Regions from separate parts of the Pectinatus frisingensis genome, predicted to be linked through region 1. Evidence: riboswitches for the same ligand, from Rfam matches in the RefSeq annotation. Region 1 holds a riboswitch; the other holds the start of a gene.
What was found. A riboswitch is a leader RNA that binds a small molecule or an ion and turns the genes downstream of it on or off. The one in region 1 is predicted to bind cobalamin.
Positions count from the first base shown of each region.

Region 2: another riboswitch for cobalamin. It lies ahead of F8M42_RS08105 (methylmalonyl-CoA mutase family protein); the one in region 1 lies ahead of F8M42_RS11605 (TonB-dependent receptor plug domain-containing protein).

Region 1 is NZ_CP045424.1:2,468,133-2,476,508, reverse strand. It holds gene F8M42_RS11610 (ABC transporter ATP-binding protein) at 1-27, opposite strand, end outside; gene F8M42_RS11605 (TonB-dependent receptor plug domain-containing protein) at 217-2,166, opposite strand; cobalamin riboswitch at 2,328-2,502, opposite strand; cobalamin riboswitch at 2,672-2,847, shown strand; gene F8M42_RS11600 (energy transducer TonB) at 2,966-3,772, shown strand; gene F8M42_RS11595 (MotA/TolQ/ExbB proton channel family protein) at 3,807-4,436, shown strand; gene F8M42_RS11590 (ExbD/TolR family protein) at 4,423-4,827, shown strand; gene leuB (3-isopropylmalate dehydrogenase) at 4,941-6,011, opposite strand; gene F8M42_RS11580 (3-isopropylmalate dehydratase small subunit) at 6,004-6,501, opposite strand; gene leuC (3-isopropylmalate dehydratase large subunit) at 6,531-7,790, opposite strand; gene F8M42_RS11570 (DMT family transporter) at 8,103-8,376, shown strand, end outside.
Region 2 is NZ_CP045424.1:1,726,755-1,735,130, reverse strand. It holds gene F8M42_RS08120 (phospholipase C) at 1-1,157, opposite strand, end outside; gene F8M42_RS08115 (chromate transporter) at 1,717-2,322, shown strand; gene F8M42_RS08110 (chromate transporter) at 2,319-2,831, shown strand; cobalamin riboswitch at 2,909-3,086, shown strand; gene F8M42_RS08105 (methylmalonyl-CoA mutase family protein) at 3,293-5,509, shown strand; gene scpA (methylmalonyl-CoA mutase) at 5,509-7,707, shown strand; gene meaB (methylmalonyl Co-A mutase-associated GTPase MeaB) at 7,711-8,376, shown strand, end outside.

The sequences.
Region 1 (8,376 bases):
ATTTTTAATATCAATAATTGTATTCATGCTGTAAATCCTTTAAGAAATTATATTAATGTCTGATCTTTTTATTTACTGCAATATAGCACACATTGCGATAAAGTGCAAAATTTAGAAAAATTACAGTACGGATTTATATTGTATGTGCGTCCGGGAACAGTTTCATTGTAATGAAATCCTCCGCTGAAAAGGTTATAAATAATTGGCAGTTATTAGTTAGAAATTCATTTCGTAACCGATCATAAAATTTATCGGTGTGGAATAGTAAGGAGTGGAAGCTGAATGTGTTACGATATCATCTCGGTCGAGAATATTATTTATGGTGAGAGTGGCAGTCTGATTGGAATCAAACGCATATTTAAAGTTGAAATTAGTTAATAAATATGGCTTGCAGTCAGTAGGATAAGCATTATCAGGTGAATTTACCCGCTCAAATAAATAGACGGCATTTATTCCGGCAGTAATTTTATCTTTATGATAATTTGTTCCGCCGTTAAGCTGCCATCTGCCGTATTCGCGTGCCCAGGTTCCACGTAAAGCCCGTCCCATGGCATTGGTACCTTTGGGATTGTTTTCCGGATTGCTAAAGACAATTCCCCAGTTGTAATTCCAGCCACCATTTCCCTTGATGATATCGGTTATTTCGATACCGGTATTACGGGCATCTTCATTGGAATAAGTGACCTTGGAGGTACCGATGGTGGCAGTAATGTTATCTTTTATATTTTGGTGGAATAATACAGTCTGCCAATTGTGGATTCCTTGTGTCTTTTTCCAACCGATTTCATAATGCAATCCTTTTTGTGGTTTAAGGTCAGCAGTACCGGCCAGGGTATTGCCGGATTGGTTTAAAGTTGGCATTTTAAAAGATTGCCCCGCGCTGATGTATATACTTTCATTAGAATTTAATTTATGGATGAATTGACTTTGACCGCTGAAATTTGTAAAGTTTTGTTTATCAGGGCCACCGGCAGTCCATGATTCCCGGCCGCTTAAAAGTAAAGTATCACTATTACTCAGTTTGTGCTCCCATTGGCCGTAGGCAGAATAATTGTTCCGGGAAATATTATAGTAATTTTGAGAAAGAGATGAGCTGCCGGGTACAGAAAAGAAATCATGCTCTGTCTTACTATATTTTTCTTTTTGGTAACTCAGACCAAACAACAGATTGTCATTTATGAACTGCCATTTTTTATTTACATCAAGTCCCATATTATAATTGGATTCTTTGCTGTCATCAGCTTCATAACCGATTATACCCTTGGCGGATTTATTGTAAAATGATTTTGAATTATGACGGCGTCCGTTGTAATAAAAATTACCTGACAGGCCGTTATTTTTATAATTTATTTGAAAAAAATCACGGGTTGTATCATAATTATCGGTTTGATTTTTTGCACCTTTACCTACTAATGGAGTGAAATATCCCACACGAGAATTGTTGTGGTTGTAAAATAGTGACCAGTTATCATCAATGGTGTAATTTAAGGACATATTATTTTTTTCTGAGCCATTAAATTCTTTGTCGTTAGAAGCAATATTGTTTATATGTCCCCATTTTTGATAATTGTACCCAATTCCTAATTTATCTTGTTGTATATTAATACTGTGTTCTTGCTGGCCCATATTGCCCCAGCTGGTTTTAACAGAGTTGTTTCGCTGTTTTTTGGTAATAATATTTATGACACCGCCCACTGCATCACTGCCATATAAAACAGAACCACCGCCGCGTACTATTTCTACACGATCCACATCATCCAGAGGAATGTCTGATAAATTATATGAGCCTCTTATATTGAGTGGAGCACCGTTGACCAGTATCAATGCTTCTGAACCGCGAATCAGTATCTTTGAGCGCATGTTACCCATGCTGTTGCCACCGGGTCCATAATCTAAGTAAACGATACCTGCAGTATATTTGAGTGCTTCCTGCAAATTATTTGCACCAGTATTAGCCAGTTGCTGAGCTGTCAAAGTTTCTGTGTCAGCGGGAATGTCAATATTTTTCTTGTGATAACGCAAGGCAGTTACACTCATGTTTTCTAATGTAACTGCCGGAGCAGCGTTGTCATCAGCACTGCTATCGGCAGCTGTGTCAGCATAAGCATTTGGATAAAAACTGTTTATAGCGCAAACAGTAGTTAAAAATATAAAACTTTTTTTCAATTTTTTTCCCCCTACAATAAAAAAATTTAAATTTGCAAAAAAATAAGGCTATTCCCAGTGAGAAAATAGCCTTAAACACAACAAAAGCTGGCTTGAAAAGCCAGTGAATAGTGTACAACAAGATTGCACTTAATTCCCCTCCCTATCACTCGCAGGTTTTAATGGTGACTGTTGAATAAGCAGTTCTTCTGACTTCAGTTCATCGCTAGACCAGCCTTCTCGGATTTCTCCAATGACATTTTTGGTTTTGCTCCCTGTTACAGCGGCGTGACCGTACCGGCTTCATACCGGTTTTTCTATTAAGTCCCATAGGACACTCATTCCTGAAATATGAAATTTTTCTGAAACACTTTTATATTATAATATAATAAAGTAAAAATCAATAGCTGCTATCAATAATATGATTTACAATATCAATATTTGATATGAGGCTTCGCTCTTGACAAGGAGAGCAAAGCTTTATATCATGTAATATAGGTTTGTATATAAACTATAATTATTTAATAATAAAATATAGTGAACAGGTGCGGATACGCTTAATAGAGAAGTGCGGTAATACGCCGCTGCGGTCACGCCGCTGTAAAGGGAAATCATGTTGTAATTAAAGTCACTGGGAAACTGGGAAGGCGCAACGTGGTAATGATCCAGAGCCAGAAGAACTGCCTGTTTGAAGATCACCATCTAACCTGCGAGTGATAGGGAGGGGATTATTTTTGGGCAGCAATAAATTCAGTATAGATTTTGCCTTTAAAAAGCATATTCCTTTGGGAGTGTGCTTTTTTCAGTTGGGGGAATCTGTATGCGGGTAACAAAATATCGTAAAACAGGCCTGTTATGGTCATTGACAATACATGTTATTTTATTTATGCTATTAGCATTCGGAGGTTTCTTTTCGAATTTGCACCATGTTTATGCCACAGATGATGATATCTATACTATTGATGATAGTGATGGGGCAGCCGGCGGTGGAAATAGCGGCGGCGGTGGTGTCAGCGGTGGCGGGGAAGCTTCTTTTTCCAGCAGTGATATAGTCTTGTCAAATAATGATGCGGACAAAATTGATAAAACTGTAAAAAAAGAGGAGACTGATAATAATTTCCAAAAGGAAAAACTGCTTAAACATACAGAAGGTACGATTGGCGCCGGTAATGGCCCCAGTAGTTCAACAGGTATTGCTGTTGGCAGTGGGGCAGGAACCGGCAATGGAACTGGAACTGGCAGCGGATCCGGTTCTGGCAGTGGTTCTGGTAATGGAACTGGCAATGGTTCCGGTGATGGTTCCGGCAGCGGTAATGGCAGTGGTTCCGGAGATGATGAAAGCAGATTGAAAGTCACCGTTCCGCCCAGGCCGCAGTATACACCGAAACCGTATTATCCGGAAGACATGCGTGAAGCGGATGAAGAAGGCTATGTTGTATTGCAGTTTGTTGTAAATACAGATGGCAGTGTGGCTAGTGTAACTATTGTGGGGTCGTCAGGACAAAGAGAATTTGAACAGGCGGCTTTGGCAGCGGGCAGACAATTTACTTTTTCACCCGGGCTTAATGCTTATAACGAATCAGTGCAATCCTATTATACACAGCCAATTACTTTTCGTTTGCATTAATGCATCTGAAAAGGCAACTATGAGGGGGATATTTATGGATTTTATTATGCAGGGTGTCGGTTATTTTCATAAGGGCGGATTCGTCATGTATATACTGCTCTTATGTTCGATTTTTGTTATTTCAATTGCCATTGAAAGGGTATTTTATTTTTCTAAGGCTGACTCAGGAAGAAAATTTGCCGATAATTTTTATCGGCTGATGGTTAATAATAAGATTGAGGAAGCTAAGAAACTGGCTGCACAAACAAAGGGTGATTTGGCAATGCTTTTGCATTCCGGAATGACGAGAACCGATAATAATTTTAATATTGCAGCTTTCTTTGAAATCCAATCAGGAATTTCCCTGGCTAAATTTCGATCGCGTCTTTATTATCTTAATGTAATAGTAACAATGGCGCCGCTGCTTGGACTTTTGGGAACTATCAGTGGCATGATATCGGCTTTCAGTATTTTTAATGTTCAGGAAGGCCAGGCGCATGCGATAACCGGCGGCGTAGGTGAAGCTTTAATCGCGACAGCGATGGGGTTATGCGTGGCTGTGGTATCATTGATTATTCATGCATATTTTACGCAGCGTGTGGATAATATCGTAACCGATATGGAGCAGTCTTTCTCATTGGTAGAAGCATATCGCAACAGAGGTGATTCCGATGCGTCTGCGTAATCGCCGTTCTTTTTCTAAACCGGAAGTAATGATTATACCGATGATCGATATAATGTTTTTTTTATTGGTATTTTTTATGCTTAGTACGTTGTATATGGTGAATATCAAGACAGTGCCGGTGAATATGCCCAAAACCGAAAATGCTGAGATGCAGGCACGAGTGAATTATCTGGTGACAATAAAAAAAGATGGTTCGCTTTATCTGGAGGATAAGCGTATTACCGAAAAAGATTTGTTGGCACAAGCACAAAAGGCAAAGCAGCAAAATCCTAATTTCGCTGTTGTGATACGTGCGGATAAGGATATGAATTATGATCAGCTTATGGGATTGCTCGACAAGCTTAAGGGCGCCGGGATAACCCGTTTTGGTCTGGCTTCGGATGCAAAATAATTCAAAATAAAAATATACATTTGCTTTTGAAATATAGTTAAAAATTGCCCTCCATAAATTAGATTTTAAAATTTAACTTATGGAGGGCAGTCTATTTTTGTGAGAATATATTTTTATCCTATATTATCAATGACAGCCTGTGTCATTTGAAGTGTGTCAGCTTTTTTAAATTCCGGACTGTATATATCGGCTGTTCGATAGCCATCTGCTAAAGCTTTCTGTACTGCTATTTCTATATCTGCTGCTGCCGCCTCAGCTGAAAAGGAATGACGCAGCAGCATCGCGGCCGATAGAATAGTACCAAGGGGATTGGCAATGCCTTTTCCTGCAATGTCAGGAGCTGATCCATGAATCGGTTCATAAAGACTAGTCCGTTCGCCGATGCTTGCTGACGGCATAAGACCAATGGAGCCACTCAGAACGGCAGCCTCATCACTCAATATATCGCCAAAGAGGTTGCTGGTGACAATGACATCAAAGCGTGTCGGATTTATTGCCAGCTGCATTGAGCAATTATCGACATACATATTGTCGAGCTGTACATTAGAATATTTTTTGGCTGTTTCAGCAGCTGTTTTTCTCCATAAGCGCGAAGTAGCCAGTACATTGGCCTTGTCTACGGAAGTCACCCTGCCTTTACGACTGCGGGCGGCAGTCAAGGCTAAGGCAACGATCCTTTCGACTTCAGGAATACTATAGTTTTCCAGATCCCAGGCGCGTGTGGTGCCTTTATATTCTTCGGATTCACATCTTTCACCAAAATAGATGCCACCGATAAGCTCCCGCACGATTAAAATATCAGTGCCGCGTATTATACTGGGTTTTAATGGAGAATATTCCAGTAAAGTTTCCATTGCTTTTACCGGTCTTAAATTGGCATATAAGCCTAATCCCTGTCGTAAACCTAAGATAGCTTTTTCCGGGCGCAGGGCAGGGGCGACATCGTCCCACTTGTCACCGCCAACAGCACCGAAAAGCACTGCATCAGCAGCTTTAGCGGCGGCAAGTGTTTCATCAGGCAGCGGTACACCAGATTTATCATAGGCTGTTCCACCGGCGTCATAATAGGAAAAATTTAATAGCCAGTTATATTTACTGGCTATTTTTTTTAATACATTTACGGCGGCAGTAGTTATTTCTTTACCTATTCCATCACCGGGAATAACGACGATGTTTTTAGTCATTATATTTGTTCTCCTTGATATAATTGATGAGGCCGCCGGCCCTGGCAATGTCTTCGACGAATCCTGGCAGCGGGTGGGCTTGGAAAACATCACCGCTGGTAAGATTTTCTATTTTACCGGTTGATGTGTCTACACGTAATGTATCATTGCTTTTGATTTTGTTGACATCGTCACCAATTTCTAAAAGCGGTAAACCGATGTTTATACCATTGCGGTAAAATATGCGGGCAAAACTGGCAGCTATGATTACCGGTACACCACTGGCTTTGATGGCAATTGGAGCATGTTCACGCGATGAACCGCAGCCAAAATTTTTACCACCAACGATCATGTCTCCTTTTTTTACGTTTTCAGCGAAACTTTTATCTATATCTGCCATACAATGTGTGGCTAATTCCTGTGGATCAAATGAAATTAAATAGCGGGCCGGAATAATAACATCAGTATCTATATTATCTCCATAACGCCATACTTTTCCTTCTAATGCCATAATATCATGCCTTTCATTTTTATCGGTTATTATTTTAAATCGCTTGGCTGCGCTATTTTACCAAGAACAGCACTAGCGGCAGCTACCTGCGGACCAGCTAAATAAACTTCACTGTCGATGTGACCCATCCTGCCGCGAAAGTTGCGATTTGTTGTTGATACGCAGCGTTCTCCAGCGGCTAATATACCCATGTGGGCGCCTAAACATGGGCCGCAGGTTGGTGTGCTGACGGCAGCACCTGCTTCAATAAAGATGTCAATGTAACCTGCCTGCATAGATTGTCTGTATACCTGCTGACTGCCGGGAATTACGATACAGCGCACATTTTTATCAATGGTATGTCCTTTTAGTATATTGGCTGCAATTTTCATATCTTCAATACGTCCGTTAGTGCAGGAACCAATAACTACCTGATCAATTGGAATATTACCAATATCCGCAATTCTTTTTGTGTTGCCCGGTAAATGGGGAAAAGCCACTACTGGAACTAAATCAGATAAGTTTATGCGTACTGTTCGGCAGTACTGGGCATCCGGATCAGAAGTAAATATCTTATAAGGAGCTTTAACCCGATTTTTTATATATGTCAGAGTCGTTTCATCCACTGGGAAAATACCATTTTTACCACCGGCTTCAATCGCCATATTAGAAATGGTAAAACGATCGTCCATTGATAATGATTTTATGCCTTCTCCCGTAAATTCCAGTGCTTTGTAAAGAGCACCATCGACACCAATCATACCGATTAGTGTAAGAATGACATCTTTACCGGTTATGTCGTGTGGTTTTTCTCCGGATAATTCTACCTTTATTGTTTCGGGCACCTTGAACCATGCCTTGCCGGTCGCCAGTCCTACTGCCAGATCAGTAGTTCCTACTCCGGTGGAAAAACCTCCTAATGCACCATAGGTGCAGGTATGTGAGTCGGCACCGATTGTCAGCATCCCTGGTGCGACAATGCCTTTTTCCGGTAAAATTACGTGTTCAATGCCACCCCGGCCTACTTCAAAATAATTTATTATGTTGTGCTTATCAGCAAATTCGCGTACTGACTTAGCCAATTGAGCTGATTTGATGTCTTTATTTGGGGTGAAATGATCCGGAATCAAAGCTATTTTTGTATTATCAAAAACTGGTCCGCCAATTTTATCGAATTCTTTGAATGACGGTGGTGCTGTTACATCATTCGCCAGCACCATATCAAGGCTGCAGGTTATCAATTGCCCGGCTGATACTTTCTCTACACCCGCATGAGCGGCAAGAATTTTTTCTGTCATGTTCATTCCCATAAAAATCCTCCTGATAGTTAATCATTTTAAATTTTTCGTACAAATGCATAATATCAGCTTTTGTTTTGTGAGATTAGTTTGGAATAATAAAATTATAATAGTATTTCTAATCAAATGTTTGTAAAAATGTAAACATGCCTGTATGCAATGATAGTACATAATTAAATATTTTGTCAAGGCGTTATGTCTGTGAAAAGGTAGATAATGTATAAAAATATTATTTATATGCATTATTTTCATATTAATTTCATATTAAAGCGATAAAATATAAGTTAGTCTAGTTTATAAATATATTTTTGGCGGGTGACTGATTTGGAATGGGTTTATTTGATAATAGCTGGTTTTTTAGAAATAACATGGGCTATATCATTAAAATATACAGAAGGTTTCACTTGTTTAATACCATCGCTGTTTACCGGTGCTGCCATGCTTGGCAGTGTATATTTATTGGATCTTTCGACAAAGACCATTCCCATAGGTACTGCTTATGCCGTTTGGACCGGAATAGGGGCCGCCGGTACAGCGATAATGGGTATGATTTGGTTTGGAGAGCCACATCAGGCAACGCGGCTGGTTTGTATAATGT
Region 2 (8,376 bases), 740 kb from region 1:
TCATAAGTGACAAAGATAGCGGTGTTTTTCCATGTCGGCAGGGATTCCAATTTGTTGATAGTTTCTGCCAGCCAGCGTTGTTCACCGATTGGATCTGAATAAGAAGGGTGGCCGTCTTGATATGCAGGTGCTTTTAAAAATGAATAATTAGGCAGATTACCTGATTTTGCTGCTGCCCAAAAATCAGTCATATCATACTGGTGGTTGGCACGGTCAGTATGTCCAATCATGGCGACTGATGTGGGGCGTTCATGCTGCAAGTTGGAAGTAGGATCGTAATACTGGAATGGTTCGTGATGGGGAATATAATCAACAATATTTTCACCGGCAATATTTTTGTGTGTAGCGGTGGGATCATCGTATCCGCCAAAAAAACATCCCCAGGTTAAATCTTTTTTATTTAATAAATCACCGATATTGGTACCAGACATGGAAACCGTTTCTTTTTTCGAGGCATAGTCATAATATGGATCGATATCTCCATATAGTGTGCCAGTTTTAGTAACTGCTTTTTGAGGAAAATTTTTGTCGTCGGGAGAGATTTCTACACCATTTTGGGCTTTATTGGCACTATAAACAGTGGCGCCATGGTTATTACCAGAAATGACATTGATAGCTCCCGGAGTTGACGGACCTAAATTGGCACCAAAATAGTTGTCATTCATTGTAAAATGTTGTGCTAAATTCCACAAAGCGGTGACAGTATTGCCGTCATAATAATTCATGACATCAGCATTTCCGTGTCCATCATATTGAATGAATTTGTCCATTAAACCACCGTTGAAAGATTTTTGTTCAGCGGTATAACCATGGTCGAAATCTTGGGTGTGGGCTTGTAAACGGCTAAAGCGTTTCGGATTTGCCTGATTGGGGTTGTGCGTTAATAATGCCGGAGTCAATCCATTAATTGCAGGAGTATCCGGTGATGCAAAAAATAATGGTTCATTCGATGTATTTTCAGCAAAAGGATATGTTCCAAAGTAGTGATCAAATGATTCATTTTCATCAAAAATAACAACTACATATTTAATAGGGGTGATATTGCGGGGTGCCGCTAAAACAGGCGGTTGGATTGATACACTTCCGGCAGCTATTAGTGAACTGAGCAGAAAAAATTGAGTAAATAGATTGGACTTTTTTGATTTTTTAATTAGCATTAATGAAATCCCTCCTAAAGATAAACCATTCCTGTTTATACTTAATTATGTACAAAATAATAAAAAACCATACTGGTAATGCTAAGCTTTTTCCATGATACAATACATTCCTATACATTAGTTTAAGATTTGGTTATTTTTTAGTAAAATATATGCATATGCGCTGACGTTTCGATTTTTGTCACACTGATAATCATACATGTTTTATCAGTTAGTATATAGCAGCAATGGGGATGATAATAATCTTTATAAAATCTTTACGCGTATATGTTTATGCATTATAATTAACCGGTATACTGCGCAATGAGGTGGATATGTCTGCTGGTGAAGTGGAGATTATTTAAAATCATGGCTGTTGCACGCAATTATTTTTATTCATAGATAAGTATTTTGCCAGTTCGCAGAAGTAAGAAGATCACATTGAGGTGTCTTTATGAGATTAATCTGTTCCTGCAGCAGTTCTATCATTTTGTTTGAAATGGTATAGAAAAAAAATTTTATCATTTAGTCTGGCAGATTATAAAAGATTTTTTGAGATATAACTGTAAAGGATGTTTATATGAAAAATATTAATAATTTTACTTTTTCCATGAGAAAACTTTTTTTTATTTGGTGCGGTATAGGTGTTACTTCATTCGGAGGGGGTGCTGTTACACAATTTTTAATACAGGACAAATTTATTTATAAATATCGATGGTTAACTGAAGATGAGTACACTACAATCGTTGGTATAGGCCAAATTACTCCAGGTATTAATATTTTGGCTTATACTATTTTAATTGGCAGAAAACTTGCCGGTTGGCGCGGCAGCATTGTATCAGTTTTAGGGCTTATTATTCCCAGCACGGCAATAACACTTGTTTTATCTGCGGTATATTTGAGTGTAAGCCGATACGCATTTGTTCAAGATGCCTTGAAATCGGTATTCGCATCTATTTTTGGTGTGTCTATAGTCACCAATTGGCGTAATATAAAACCTATTTTGTGTCGCGGCAGCAAAGAGGGAGCGCTACCGTTGTTATCTTTTTTGTTGATTATTATTGGAACTGTTATACTTTATCAATGTTTTGCCTTTTCCGTTATTTTTCTTTATTTTATAGGAAGTATGGCAGGAGTTGTTATTTACACTCTTATCATTAAGAAGAAACCGAGGCTGCCTAAATGATACATTGGAATTTATTTTTTTTTACTATATTAAAAGCAGTGTTATTTTCGACTGGTGGTTTTGGTCCATTGCCTTCTCTTCATACTGATTTTCTCATTAATGGCTGGGCAAATGAGCAACAATTTGCCGAGGCTATTGCTATTGGGCAAATTGCTCCCGGTCCAAATGGACTGTGGGTCGTCAGTCTTGCCAATTTATCAGGCGGAATGATTGGTGCTGTTTTAGGGACGGTTGCATTGATATTACCGCCATTTTGTATTCTTATTGTCAGAAAATTTTATACCCGCATAAAATTTTATTCTGCCACACAGGGAGTTCTCGACGGAATGGTGCTTGTAGTTTCTACTTTTAGTGTCATTGTGCTGGCAAATATATTTTTTAATAGTATTCCCAATATTTTTTTATTTTCCATCGTAGTTATAAGTGCCGTACTTGCCGCAACCAAAAGAGTACCTGCCAATTTTATCTTGATCGCATCCGCTGTTGCTGGTTTGCTGTTTCTTCATTGAACGTAGAAGATACTTTTCACTGCGAGTAGAATTTGATTGACAAATCGAATAAATAAAGTTAATATTAACATGAAAATAGAATATAGCTGGAAACAGGTGTCAGGAATGACTTAATAGGGAATTCGGTATAAAGCCGAAGCGGTCCCGCCACTGTATAGAAGAGTTTTTCAAAATATGTCACTGAAGCTGGTCTTTGGGAAGGCTTGAAAAACAATGATTCTGAGCCAGGAGAACTGCCTGTTTTAACATCACCGTTAGTGTCGTCGTTTAGTCGATGCTTATACCTGCGAGAGATAGGAAGGGAGATTTGATACTGTGAATATGAGTTGCATGGTAATTTTCTCCGGCTTTGTTATAGGCCGGTTTTTTATTTTCCAGAAAGACTTTATTGAAACAGATATTTTGTCTGTCCGCCTCTTGCGGGCAGATTTTTTGTTTGTCAGTAAAGAGGGAGGTTTCTAATGAACGAGGAAGAAAAAAATCAGTCTGAAGACAGTAATCTTGATTTGCAGGCCATATTGAAAAAATCTGACCAGCAAACACAGTTTCCTACTGTTCCACTCGATGAGTTTGTTCCACCTACGTATGAAGAATGGAAGCAAGCATGTATTACATTACTGAAAGGTGCACCCTTTGATAAAAAAATGTATACAAAAACATATGAGGGTATAACTTTTGAACCAATGTATACGAGAGCTATGACGGAAAATATTTTGCCAAAGGCATCTTTTCCGGGAATGGACGATTTTATGCGTGGAGCTCGGGTAAATGGTTATATAAATCAACCATGGGGCATAGCTCAGTCTTGTGATGAGAGTCTGCCTAGGGAGAATAATAAATTATTAAAACATGAAGTAGATCGAGGTTCAACTATTTATAATATACATCTTGATAACGCCACTATTTTAAATCAAGATGCCCAGCATGCCGCAAAAGTTGGGGATGAAGGCTGTAGTATCACAACGATTGATGATATGTATCAGCTATTAGACGGACTTGATTTGAAAAAATATGGTTTGTATATTTATGCGGGAGCTTCATCGCTACCAATGCTGTCAATGACGGCAGCGGCACTTAAGGCAGCTGGCAGACCGGTAAAGATGTTAAAAGGTTTTATCGGAGCAAATCCTTTAGGACAGTTGCTTGAGTCGGGAGAACTCTATACCTCATTAGACGAGTTATATGATGAAATGTATGCATGTGCTGTATGGGCGGGGAAAAATACACCGCAGCTGAGAACTATCATGGTGCGCAGCGATGTGTTTAGTCGCGGCGGTGCTAATGACGTGCAGGAAATAGCATATACATTGTCTATGGCGGTTTCTTATCTGCGGGCATTATTGGAACGTGGTTTGACTATAAAACAAGCTTCGGGACAGTTGTTCTTTGGTTTTTCAATGGGAGCAAACTTTTTTATGCAGATAGCAAAACTCCGGGCAGTTCGTCCCATTTGGGCCAGAATAGTAAAGGCTTTCGGTGGTGATGAAATTGATCAAAGAATGCATATTCATGCTCGCCCTGCATTGTTTTTCAAGACAGTTTATGATCCTTATGTAAATATGCTGAGAAATACTACTGAAATTTTTTCCGGAGTGGTTGGCGGGGTTGACTCATATGAAAATGCGCCGTTTGATGAACCAATAAGAAAGGGAGACGAATTTTCCCGTCGTATTGCCCGTAACGTGCAGATTATTTTGCAGGAAGAATTTGGTATGTTAAAGCCGATTGATCCGGCAGGTGGGTCGTGGGCAGTAGAAAGTCTTACGAAAGAAATAAAAGAAAAAATCTGGCATGAATTTCAGGCCGTGGAAGAAAAAGGCGGATTCCTCAAGGCTGCACAGGTAGGTTATCTTCAGGAAGAAATTGGCAAAATATTGCAGGCCAGATTTAAAAATTCTGAGTATAGAAAAGATCGCATAGTCGGTAATAATATGTATCCTAATTTGACGGAAGAACTGATCGATAAACGCAGTGAGGATGCCGATGAACTGAAAAAACAGCGTATGAATGATATTGGAGCTTATTTAAGTGACATAGATGGAATATTTGAACAGGAATGCATCAGTAAAATTACCACAGCAGATTGGAATGAATTGACGGAAACGGTGATTGAGGCGATAAAAACCGGAGCAACAATTGGAGAAATACGCAAAACATTAAATACACGGCAACAGAAAAACAGTGCTGTTAGATCCACAGTTGAAGCGATACTGCCGCATCGCTGGAGTGAACATTATGAAGCTTTGCGTATGATTACTGAAAAATATGTCGCAGAAAAAAATGATAATGCAAAAATATTTCTTGCTAATATGGGGCCTATACCACAGCATAAGGCCAGAGCAGAATTTTCCACTAGCTTTTTGCAAGTAGGAGGATTCGAAGTATTAAGCAATAATGGCTTCAAGACAATCGATGAATCTGTTGAGGCTGCACAAAAATCCGGTGCGGATGCAGTTGTAATTTGTTCAACTGATAAGACTTATCCGGATATTGTACCGGAATTGGCACCAAAATTAAGAAAAGCTCTGCCGAAAGCAGTAATTTACCTGGCAGGAGCAGCTCCGAAAGATTTGGAAACTGTTTATCACGAAGCCGGAGTTGATGATTTCATTTCAGTCAAGGCTAATTGCTATAAAATTTTGCAATTTTTGCAAAGAAAGAAAGGAATGATTGATTAATGGCTTTCATAAATCCTGATTTTAGCAAAATGGGCCTAGGCGATGCACCGACACATTCAAAACAGGAATGGATGAAAAGGATAGAACAGGAAGTCGGTATGGATTATGATAAAATCACCGGCCGGACAATGGAACATATTCCAATAAAACCAATTTATAATTTTGATGAATATGAACATATGAACCATTTGGATTTTGCCAGTGGTATACCGCCTTGCCTGCGTGGTCCTTATTCCACGATGTATGTATTTCGTCCTTGGACGGTACGTCAATATGCAGGATTTTCTACGGCAGAAGAATCCAATGCTTTTTATCGCCGTAATTTGGCTGCAGGACAAAAAGGCTTGTCAATAGCATTTGATTTACCGACACATCGCGGGTACGATTCTGATAATCCACGTGTATTAGGTGATGTTGGTAAAGCCGGTGTTGCGATTGATTCTATCTTGGATATGCGTATTTTGTTTAGCGGTATACCGCTTGATCAGATGTCTGTATCAATGACAATGAATGGTGCTGTATTGCCGATAATGGCATTTTATATATTGTCCGGTGAAGAACAGGGAGTAGATAAAAGTGTTATGGCCGGTACTATTCAAAATGATATTTTAAAAGAATTTATGGTACGTAATACTTATATATATCCACCAGAAATGTCAATGCGTATAATAGGTGATATTTTTGAATATACGACAAAATATATGCCTAAATTTAATAGTATATCAATTTCCGGTTATCACATGCAGGAAGCTGGGGCAACAGCGGATATAGAACTTGGCTATACATTGGCTGACGGACTTGAGTATATTCGTACCGGTGTAGGAGCAGGGTTACCAATAGATGCTTTTGCCAAACGTTTATCGTTCTTCTGGGCAATAGGGAAAAATTATTTTATGGAAGTGGCAAAGATGCGTGCGGCACGTGTTCTTTGGGCTAAGATAGTGAAATCTTTTGGCGCGGAGAATAATAAATCTATGGCACTTCGTACGCATTGCCAGACTTCAGGCTGGTCGCTGACGGCACAAGATCCGTTTAATAATATCGCCCGTACCTGTATGGAAGCGATGGGGGCGGCTTTAGGGCATACACAATCATTGCATACAAATGCTCTTGATGAAGCTATTGCACTGCCAACTGATTTTTCTGCTCGTATTGCCCGTAACACGCAGCTTTATATTCAGGATGAAACACGTGTATGCAAGATAATTGATCCTTGGGGCGGTTCTTATTATGTAGAAGCTCTGACTAATGAAATAATAAGGCGGGCATGGGCACATATTCAAGAGGTTGAAGCATTGGGCGGCATGGCTAAGGCAATATCCACAGGTCTGCCGAAGATGCGTATCGAAGAAGCTTCAGCTCGCCGTCAGGCACAGATCGATTCAGGAAACGAAACTATTGTCGGACTGAATAAGTATCGTTTGGAAAAGGAAGATCCATTGCAAATATTGGCTATAGACAACACTGCCGTCCGCAATTCTCAGATAGAACGTTTGAAAAAATTACGGGCAGAAAGGAATGCTGATGAAGTCAGAAGTTGTCTGGAAGCACTTACTAAGGCCGCTGAATCTCGCGATAATGGTAATCTGCTGGAACTTGCAGTAAATGCAGCCAGGGCGCATGCTTCCTTGGGAGAAATTTCCGATGCTGTCGAAAAAGTATCGGGACGTTTTAATGCTGTCATTCATACTATTTCAGGGGTATATTCATCTGAATTTACGGATAAAACTGAACTCGATAAAGCCCGCGGTATGGCTGATACATTCGAAAAACTGACCGGTCGCCGGCCGCGTATTTTTGTTGCAAAAATGGGACAGGATGGACATGATCGCGGTCAAAAAGTAATTGCATCGTCATTTGCTGATATGGGATGGGATGTCGATGTCGGGCCTTTGTTCCAGACACCGGCAGAAACGGCCCAGGATGCTGTTGATAACGATGTCCATATGGTAGGTTTCAGTTCACTGGCAGCCGGTCATAATACTCTTTTACCACAATTGGTTGAAGAGTTGAAGAAACTTGGACGGGAAGATATAATGGTCGCCATAGGCGGTGTAATACCAGTACAAGATTATGATTTTTTGTATAAACATGGTGCAGTTGCAATATTCGCTCCAGGAACTAATATACCGGAAGCAGGTGTAAAGCTGCTGACACTTTTGATTAATGAGGCCAAAGAAGAAATGGCCGAAGGATAAATTATGGCTGAATATAAACGTTTTAAACCCGATTGGGCACCAAAAGAAAAAAATGAGGCTTTTGCCTGCAGTGTGATGGATGGAATTAATGGAGTAAAAGATACTACTGTGGGGAATCTCAATCCGATGCTGTTGAATGGAAAGAGAAAAACGAAGCGGAAGATGCTTTTGAATGTTGATGATTATGTTAGTGGTGTGTCTGAGGGAAGCCGCACTATTCTTTCACGGGCAATTACTCTTATCGAAAGTAATAATCCACAGCATTTTGCCAAGGCTCAGCAAGTCCTGCAAAGACTTTTGCCACGCACAGGAAAAGCGCTGCGTATTGGCATAACCGGAGTGCCGGGTGCCGGTAAAAGTACTATGATAGAAGCTTTTGGTAATATGCTGTGTAATATGGGGCACAAAGTGGCAGTACTTACTGTTGATCCGACAAGTTCAGTTACAAGAGGATCAATTTTAGGTGATAAAACACGTATGGGAACGTTATCAAGAAATGAAAAAGCTTTTATCAGGCCATCACCGGCTGGAGGAACATTGGGAGGGGTGGCGCGAAAAAGCCGCGAAACAATGTTGATGTGCGAAGCTGCAGGTTATGATATAATCATCATCGAAACAGTGGGAGTTGGACAGTCAGAAACAACAGTACGTTCTATGGTAGATTTTTTT